Regions from separate parts of the Actinopolymorpha sp. NPDC004070 genome, predicted to be linked through region 1. Evidence: predicted binding sites of a transcription regulator. Region 1 holds the regulator's gene; the other holds the start of a gene.
The links. The regulator HrcA, encoded in region 1, represses chaperone genes, less so after heat shock. The targets are predictions, from matches to a motif close to TTGGCACTCGNNNNNNNCGAGTGCCAA.
Positions count from the first base shown of each region.

Region 2: a site for HrcA is predicted at 2,225-2,251, ahead of groES (co-chaperone GroES). Genes of this name have one in related genera too.

Region 1 is NZ_JBEXMJ010000015.1:85,684-90,221, reverse strand. Features, by position in the region: gene dnaJ (molecular chaperone DnaJ) at 1-1,130, opposite strand, end outside; gene hrcA (heat-inducible transcriptional repressor HrcA) at 1,169-2,188, opposite strand; gene ABZV93_RS24620 (MBL fold metallo-hydrolase) at 2,520-3,425, shown strand; gene ABZV93_RS24615 (DUF3097 domain-containing protein) at 3,533-4,384, shown strand.
Region 2 is NZ_JBEXMJ010000001.1:398,847-403,384, reverse strand. Features, by position in the region: gene groL (chaperonin GroEL) at 1-1,503, opposite strand, end outside; gene groES (co-chaperone GroES) at 1,763-2,059, opposite strand; gene ABZV93_RS01875 (SAM-dependent methyltransferase) at 2,334-3,656, shown strand; gene ABZV93_RS01870 (Rid family detoxifying hydrolase) at 3,826-4,206, shown strand; gene ABZV93_RS01865 (glycoside hydrolase family 3 N-terminal domain-containing protein) at 4,303-4,538, opposite strand, start outside.

The sequences.
Region 1 (4,538 bases):
CCGTTGAAGGCGTCGCGGATGCGGGAGAAGACCCCACCGCGCCGCTCGGAGGTGAACTGCCCGCTGGCCTTCTCCTCGCCACGCAGCCGCGCGAGCTCGGTGAGCAGCTCCCGCTGGGCGTGGTCGAGCCGGGACGGGGTCTCCACCACCACGTGCACCACCAGGTCGCCGCGCCGGGAACCGCCGGACAGGTGGGGTACGCCGCGGCCGGGGATCACCAGCTCGTGGCCGGACTGGGTGCCCGCCTTGGCCTCCACCTCGACGGAGTCCTCGTCCAGGGTGTCCAGGGTGATCGTGGTGCCGAGCGCGGCGGCGGTCATCGGCAGCTTGACGGTGCAGTGCAGGTCGTTGCCGTGCCGGGTCCACACCTCGTGCGGCTCGACCTGTATCTCGACGTACAGGTCGCCGGCGGGTCCGCCACCGGGCCCCACCTCTCCCTGGCCGGACAGCTGGATGCGGGTGCCGTCGTCGACACCGGCCGGAATCTTGACCGCGAGCGTACGGCGGGACAGCACCCGGCCCTCCCCCGCGCATTCCGGGCAGGGGTTGGGGATGATCGTCCCGAAGCCCTGGCAACGGGGGCACGGCCGGGTGGTCATCACCTGGCCCAGGAACGAGCGCTGGACGGAGTTGACCTCGCCGCGGCCCTCGCACACCGTGCAGGTGGTCGGCGACGTTCCCGGAGCGGCGCCACCGCCCTGGCAGCTCTGGCACACCACGGCGGTGTCGACCTGGATCTCCTTGACCGCGCCGAACACCGCCTCGGCCAGGTCGACCGGCAGCCGCAACAGCGCGTCCTGGCCACGCCGGGTGCGCGGACGCGGGCCGCGGGTGCCGGATGAGCCGAAGAACGCGTCCATGATGTCGGTGAAGGAGAACCCGGGACCGAAGCCCGCGCCCTGGCCCGCACCGGACGCCAGGGGGTCGCCGCCCAGGTCGTACACCTCGCGCTTCTTCGGGTCCGACAGGACCTCGTAGGCGCGGGTGACCTCCTTGAACCGCTCCTGCGTCTCGGGGTCGGGGTTGACGTCTGGGTGCAGCGTGCGCGCCAGCCGACGGTAGGCCTTCTTGATCTCCTCCGCGGAGGCGTCGCGGCGGACGCCGAGGAGCTCGTAGTAGTCCTGGCTCATGCTCTGGGATGCCTTCGGCACTGACTCATTCCCTCGGATCATTCCCCTGCGAGGATCTGGCTGACATAGCGGGCTACGGCGCGAACCGCTCCCATGGTGCCCGGGTAATCCATTCGGGTCGGCCCGACCACCCCGAGATTGGCGACGGCCTCGTCCCCAGGACCATAGCCGGTGGTGACCACCGAGGCCGTGGAGAGTTCGACGAAGGGGTTTTCGTGACCGATCCGGACGGTGAACCCGGACGGGTCGGTGGCCTCACCGATGAGGCGGAGCAGGACGACCTGCTCCTCCAGCGCCTCCAGGACCGGCCGGATGGAGGTGTGGAACTCCGCGCCGAACGGGATGAGGTTGGCCGTACCGCTCACCGCGATCCGGCCCTCGGTGCGTTCGGCGACGGTCTCCAGGAACGTCGACACGATGGCGGTGACCTGCGAGCGTTGGGACACCTCGAAGGTGTCCGGTAGGTCGGCAACCGCCGACGCGGCCTCGGTGAGCGGCCGCCCGGTGACCGCGGCGTTCAGCCGGGACCGGACGTCGCGCAGGAACTCGTCGGCCACCGTGGTGCCCACGTCGACCACCCGCTGCTCCACCCGGCCGGTGCTGGTGATCAAAACGATCAGCAGCCGGCTCGACGACAACGTGACGAGTTCCACATGCCGGACGGTGGACCGGGTGAGCGTGGGGTACTGCACGACCGCGACCTGCCGGGTGATCTGGGCGAGCAGGCGCACCGTGCGGTGCACCACGTCGTCCAGGTCGACAGCGCCCTCGAGGAACGCCGAGATGGCGCGGCGCTCGGCGCTGGACATCGGCTTGATCGTGGTCAGCCGGTCGACGAAGAGGCGGTAGCCCTTGTCGGTGGGGATCCGGCCGGCGCTGGTGTGCGGCTGGGCGATGTAGCCCTCCTCCTCCAGCGCGGCCATGTCGTTGCGCACGGTCGCCGGAGAGACACCCAGGTTGTGCCGGTCGACCAGGGCCTTCGATCCGACCGGCTCCTCGGTGTGGACGTAGTCCTCGACGATCGCGCGGAGGACGGCCAACTTCCGGTCGTCGAGCATTGGCTTCGGCCTCCTTCGTCCTGGCGCGGTTCCACGTGTTTCTGCGGTGCTGTTGCCTGCGGTGTTGCTGTGCTGCTCGCTGCTTGTCCTGCTGTCCCGCTCGTGCGGCTGGTCGTGCCGGTCCCGCTGACCGCGCGGTGGTTCGGACGGTACCGGCCCGGGCGAGCCGCCGGGCGTGGCAGTGGGCCCGCCCACCTCGACGAGCCCACGCGCGAGTACGCCGTCCGAACGGATCTTGGACCGGCACCAGACTGGCACTCGCCGAACCTGAGTGCCAGTCTACGGCGACACGGCCACCTTGTGCTGACCACGGCAATGGGATGCTGTGGGCGTGAATGTCCCCCGTACCGGCCGGACCGAGAAGTGGACCGAGGTCGGCCAAGGCTGCTTCGCCCGGCGCTACCCGTCGTTCGACGTCACCGTGGGCGTGGTCGTCGGCGCCGACGGGCTGCTCGTCGTGGACACCAGGGGCGGCCCGCGCGAAGCGGACGAACTCCGCGCGGACCTCGCCGAGTTGTCCGACCTGCCGGTCCGGTGGGTCGTCGACACCCACTGGCACTTCGACCACACGTTCGGTAACCAGCGGTTCGCCGACGCCACGATCTACGGGCACGAGACGGTTCCCGGTGCGCTCGCCGAGTGGGGCGAGCATGCGCGCGCGGCCCTCGCCGGCCGTTCGCCTGAGTGGGAGCGGGACATGGCCGATCTCGTGCTGACCCCGCCCACCCGTACGTTCGCCTCGGTGTCCGTGATCGACCTCGGCGACCGCGTGGTCGAGCTCGTCCACCCCGGCCGTGGCCACACCGACGGCGACGTGGCGATCCGGGTGCCGGACGCCGACGTCGTGTTCGCCGGTGACCTGGTGGAGGAGTCCGGTCCGCCGGCGTACGGCGACGACTCGTTCCCGCTGGAGTGGCCGTCGACACTGGAGGTGTTGACCGGCCTGCTCACGCCGTCGTCGGCGGTGGTGCCGGGTCACGGTGCGGTGGTGGACCAGGCGTTCGTGACCGCGCAGTTCGGCGACGCCACCGCGGTCGCGGAGACGATCCGCCGGCTGGCGGGCGAGGGTGTGCCGGAGGCCGAGGCGCTTGCGGCGGCGGAGTGGCCCTACCCCACCGAGCGGCTGGCCGAGGCGGTTCGCCGGGGCTACCGGCACCTGCGGGAGTCCGGCGCTCCTATGACCGGGCCCGAAGGACCGGGGCCGGGCCGGCGTTCCCTCCCCCTGCTGGGCCAGTAGCCGAACGCCACCGGACGTACGACGAACGGCGCCTGCGAGGCCCGGCCCCGGGCCGGCGGCGTGGCGTTCCCCGATCGCGGGCCGGTCCGCCGCTACGCTCACCGATCATGGCCGGACCTGGTGATCGCTATACGCAGGACGTCCTGACCACCGACTGGCGGGCACCGAAGCTCGGCCGGACGGTCGAGGTGGACGTCGAGCCCGAGATGGTGCTCGAGGACGCCACCACGGGCTTCTGCGGCGCGGTGGTCGCGATCGAACGCGACCTCGTGGTGCTGGAGGACCGGCGCGGGGCTCGGCGCAGCTATCCGTACGGCCCGGGGTTCTGGCTGGAGGGAAAGCCGGTCGCGATCCGGCGCCCGAAGGCCGCGCCGGCCGCCGGACCCGCCCGCACCGCGTCCGGTTCGATCGCGGTCCGCAACTCCCGGGCCAGGGTCGCCCGGGCCAGCCGGATCTACGTCGAGGGCCGCCACGACGCCGAGCTGATCGAGAAGGTGTGGGGCGACGACCTGCGGATCGAGGGCGTCGCCGTGGAGTATCTCGAAGGCGTGGACGACCTCGCCGCCGTCGTGGCGGAGTTCCGGCCCGAGCCCCGGCGCCGGCTCGGCGTCCTCGTCGACCACCTGGTGCCCGGCAGCAAGGAGAGCCGGATCGCCGAGGAGGTCGCCCGCGGGCCCTACGGCGCCCACGTCCTCGTGGTCGGCCACCCGTTCGTGGACATCTGGGCGGCCGTACGACCCGAGCGCGTGGGTCTGGACCGATGGCCCGACATCCCGCGGCAGACGTCGTGGAAGCACGGCATCTGCGCCGCCCTCGGCTGGCCGCACGACGAGCAGGCCGACATCGCCCGGGCGTGGAAACAGATCCTGGGCACGGTCCGCGACTTCCGCGACCTCGAACCCGCCCTGCTCGGCCGGGTCGAGCACCTCATCGACTTCGTCACCGTCGACGCCGACTGAATCCTTCCGCGTCTGAATCCTTTCCGGCCGGCGCCGGCTCCGGAGACTTCGCCCGGACGGGACGGTACGACGCATTCGCCCGATGCGTCGGTGCCGCCGGCGGCCCGGGCGTGACAGGCTGAAGGGAGGGCGCGTCGGGCGGTCGGCCTGTCGC
Region 2 (4,538 bases), on a different contig from region 1:
CGCCGACCGGGTCACCTTCACCGGGTCGATGACGCCCTGGCCGATCAGGTCACCGTACTGGCCGGTAGCGGCGTTGTAGCCCTTGCCGGGGCCGTTCTCGCGGACCTTCTCCACGACGACGTAGCCCTGGGCGCCGGCGTTCTCGGCGATCCAGCGCAGCGGCTCACGGACGGACTGGCGTACGAGTTCCACACCGATCTTCTCGTCACCGGTCAGCTCGGACAGGTTGTCGAGCGCCGTCGCGGCGTGCACGAGGGCGGCGCCACCGCCGGTGACGATGCCCTCCTCGATCGCTGCCCGGGTCGCCGACACGGCGTCCTCGATGCGGTGCTTCTTCTCCTTGAGCTCGACCTCGGTGGCCGCGCCGACCTTGATCACGCACACGCCGCCGGCCAGCTTCGCGAGCCGCTCCTGCAGCTTCTCGCGGTCCCAGTCGGAGTCGGTGTTCTCGATCTCGGCCCTGATCTGGGAGACGCGGGCGGCCACGTCCTCGGCGGAGCCGCCGCCGTCGATGACCGTCGTGTCGTCCTTGGTCACCGTGACCCGGCGGGCGGTGCCGAGCACCTCGAGGCCGACCTGGTCGAGCTTGAGCCCGATCTCGGGCGCGACGACCTGGCCACCGGTGAGAGCGGCGAGATCCTCGAGCATGGCCTTGCGGCGGTCACCGAACCCCGGAGCCTTGACGGCCACCGAGTTGAAGATGCCGCGGATCTTGTTGACCACGAGGGTGGCCAGGGCCTCGCCCTCGACGTCCTCGGCGATGATCACCAGCGGCTTGCCCGCCTGGACGACCTTCTCCAGCAGCGGGAGCAGGTCGGCCATCGAGGAGATCTTGCCCTGGTGGATCAGGATGTACGCGTCGTCCAGGACGGCTTCCTGGCGCTCGGCGTCGGTCACGAAGTTCGGCGAGATGAAGCCCTTGTCGAACTGCATGCCCTCGGTGAGCTCGAGCTCGGTGCCCAGGGTGTTGGACTCCTCGACGGTGATCACACCGTCCTTGCCCACCTTGTCGAAGGACTCGGCGATCAGCTGGCCGATCTGCGCGTCCTGCGCGGAGATGGTGGCCACGTGGGCCATCTCCTCCCGGGTGTCGACCGACTTGGCCTCGTCCAGGAGGAACGTGTTGATCGTCTCGACCGCGCGGTCGATGCCCTTCTTCAGCACCATCGGGTTGGCGCCGGCGGCGACCGCCCGCAGCCCGACGTGCACCATCGCCTGGGCGAGCACCGTCGCGGTGGTGGTGCCGTCACCGGCGATGTCGTTGGTCTTGGTGGCGACTTCCTTGACGAGCTGGGCGCCGAGGTTCTCGAACGGGTCCTCGAGCTCCACCTCACGGGCGACCGTCACACCATCGTTGGTGATGGTGGGAGCGCCCCACTTCTTGTCGATGACGACGTTGCGGCCCTTGGGGCCCAGCGTCACCTTCACGGTGTTCGCGAGGGCGTCGACGCCACGCTCGAGGGCGCGCCGTGCGTTCTCGTCGAACTCCAGGATCTTCGGCATGGGTGTAAATGTCCTTCCACGACGCCCTACCGGGTGTGCCGGCGGTGGCCGGGCCCGGCTGGTGCCGGTCGTCAGTCGTCCGTCGAACGTGTACGTCTGGGGCCGCCCGTGACCAGGTCCGTGGACCTGAGGTCAGGCGGCACGAGCCGGCGGCAGGAGGGCGGTGGCGACGCGACCACTCGGTCGCGACCAGGTGGTCGCGGGTCGCGCCCGCCGGGGGATCCGGGCGCGGGGCCCGCCCTCCTGCCGGGGCGTTGGCCTACTTCTCGACGACGGCGAGGACGTCGCGCGCGGAGAGGATGAGGAACTCCTCGCCGCTGTACTTCACCTCGGTGCCGCCGTACTTGCTGAAGATCACCTTGTCGCCGACAGCGACGTCGAGCGGGACCCGGTTGCCGTTGTCGTCGATGCGACCTGGACCGACCGCGACGACTTCGCCCTCCTGGGGCTTCTCCTTCGCGGTATCGGGAATCACCAGACCCGACGCGGTTGTCTCTTCGGCGTCGAGGGTCTTGATGACGATGCGGTCCTCGAGCGGCTTGATGGAGACCGACACTACTGACCTCCCCCTTCACGGGATGTCACGGTGAACACGAGTTCGTGAGTTGTTTTCACCTGTGGAGCAACGCTGGCGAGCCGTCGTCGCGGTGCCGGCCGCCTCGTCGCGGGCTGTTGCTGGCACCCTAAGGTCGAGAGTGCCAAGGCCGAATCTATGCGGTTGTTAGCACTCGGTCAACCTGAGTGCCAGGCGGGTCGGAACGGAATCCGAAGAACCGCGACCTCGTGACGGCAGCCGGCGGGACTGGACCGACGAAGGAGCGGAGCAGCCGATGGACCTCGAGGTGTTCCGGGCGCTGCGCGGACCCGCCGGCCGGGCCCTGCTCGCCGAGGCCCAGACGGCCTACGACGAGCGCGCCGCGATCAGCCTCGCCACCCGGCTGCGCCGCGACCACCCCGCCGACCTGGTGGCCGCCGCACTCACCCAGGCGGCCCTGCGCCGCCGGGCCCGGGCCAAGTTCGGTGCCGACGCGGACCGGATGTTCTTCACCCGCGACGGACTGGAGCAGGCGACCACCTCCGGGGTGGCGGCGTACCGCGCCGAGCGGATCGCGGCCGTCCTCGGGGGCGAAGGCAGCTCCGCGGGCGGCTTGGCGGGCGGCTCCACGAGCCCGGCGGAAGCCGCGCGGGTGGCCGACCTGTGCTGCGGCATCGGCGGGGACCTGCTGGCGCTGGCCCGGGCCGGCCTGGCCGTGACCGGGTTCGACCGGGACCCGCTGACCGCTGAGATCGCCCGAGCCAACCTGGCCGAAGTGGCCAACCTGGCCGACGTGGTCAACCTGGCCGACCCGGCCGGCACGTCCGGTCCGGCACGTGCCCAGGTGGAGGTGGTCGACGTCACCGGCGTGGACCGTTCGCCCTACGCCGGGGTGGTGGCCGATCCGGCCAGGCGTTCGGGCCGGGGCAGGGTCTTCGATCCGGCCGACTATTCCCCGCCCTGGTCCTTCGTGACCGACCTGCTCACCGGCACCGCCTGCGTCAAGACGGCGCCGATCATCCCGCACGCCCTGGTTCCGGCCGACGTGGAGGCGGAGTGGATCAGCGAGGGCCGGGAGGTGAAGGAGGCGGCGCTGTGGTCCGGTGCCCTCCGGTCGCGCGCCGAGACGTCCGGCGCACCCGTACGCCGGCGCGCCACCGTGCTGCCGGCGGCGGCCTGCCTCACCGACGCGGACGACCCGGGCGAGGCACCGGTCAGCGAGCCGCTCGGCTTTGTCTACGAACCCGACGGCGCGGTGATCCGCGCCGGGCTGGTGACCGCGGTGGCGCCGCTGGTCGACGGCTCGCTGCTGCACCCGAAGATCGCCTACCTCACCTCCGACCGGTGGGTGCCGACGCCGTTCGCCACCGCGTACCGCGTCGAGGAGGTTCTGCCCTACGACGTGAAGGTGCTCAAACGCGCCCTGCGCACTCGCGACGTCGGTGCGCTGACCGTGAAGAAGCGCGGCGTGGACGTCGACCCCGACGTGCTCCGCAAGCGCCTCGCCCCGCGCGGCTCGACCGCGGCGACGCTGCTGGTGACCAGGACGGCCGGCGGCAGCGTCGCCCTTCTGGTGACGCCGCTGGTGAGCCCGCCGGTGGCGCCGCCGGCCTCGTGAGGGGCGTACCGCCGGGCCAACGCCGCGGCGAGTGGGCCGGGCGCACGCGTTAGTGTCGCTTCGCGGAAGGAATCGTACGAACCGCCCAGCGGTCCGTCGGAGACCCGCGAACCAAGCATGACGAAGGCGGACGCAGCGGCGGACGCGTCGACCGAGCGGAAGGACCTCCATGGCCAAGGAAGCGATCCGGACCGACCAGGCACCCAACCCGGCCGGTGCCTACTCCCAGGGAGTCGTGGCCAACGGTTTTCTCTACACCGCGGGCTTCGGCCCGGCCGACCCGAAGACCGGCAAGCTCGTGGAGGGCGGTGTCGCCGAGCAGACCGCCCAGGTGATGCGCAACGTCGCCGCGGTGCTCGCCGAGCGAGGGCTCACCTTCGCCGACGTGGTGAAGGCGACCGTGCATCTCGCCGACCTGGCCGACTTCGCGGACTTCAACCGGGTGTACGAGTCGTTCCTCGAGGAGCCCTACCCCGTGCGCACCACGGTGGGGTCCCAGCTGAACAACATCCTGGTGGAGATCGACGTCGTGGCCGCACTGCGGTCCTGACCCACCCTGCCTCGCACGCCGAACCGGCCCGCGATCTCGTTTCCGAGAGGCGGGCCGGTTCTCGCGTGGGTGGTGTGCGTACCGACGGCGGATCCGCTACCGGCAGTGCTGCGCGGGCAGGTCACCCACGTGCACGGGAAGCCGGCCGTGGCCGCGGGCCTTCCCGGTCAGCACGTCGACGAGTGCGTGGAACGCTTCCGGCGTACGTCCATACAACCCGATCCGCGCGTTCGTGGCGGAGCTGCGCGCCAGGCCGTACGGCGTGTCCAGGGCGACGACCACCGCGCCCGAGCCGGCCTCACCCCGGCCCAGCAGGTGTACGACGTCACCGC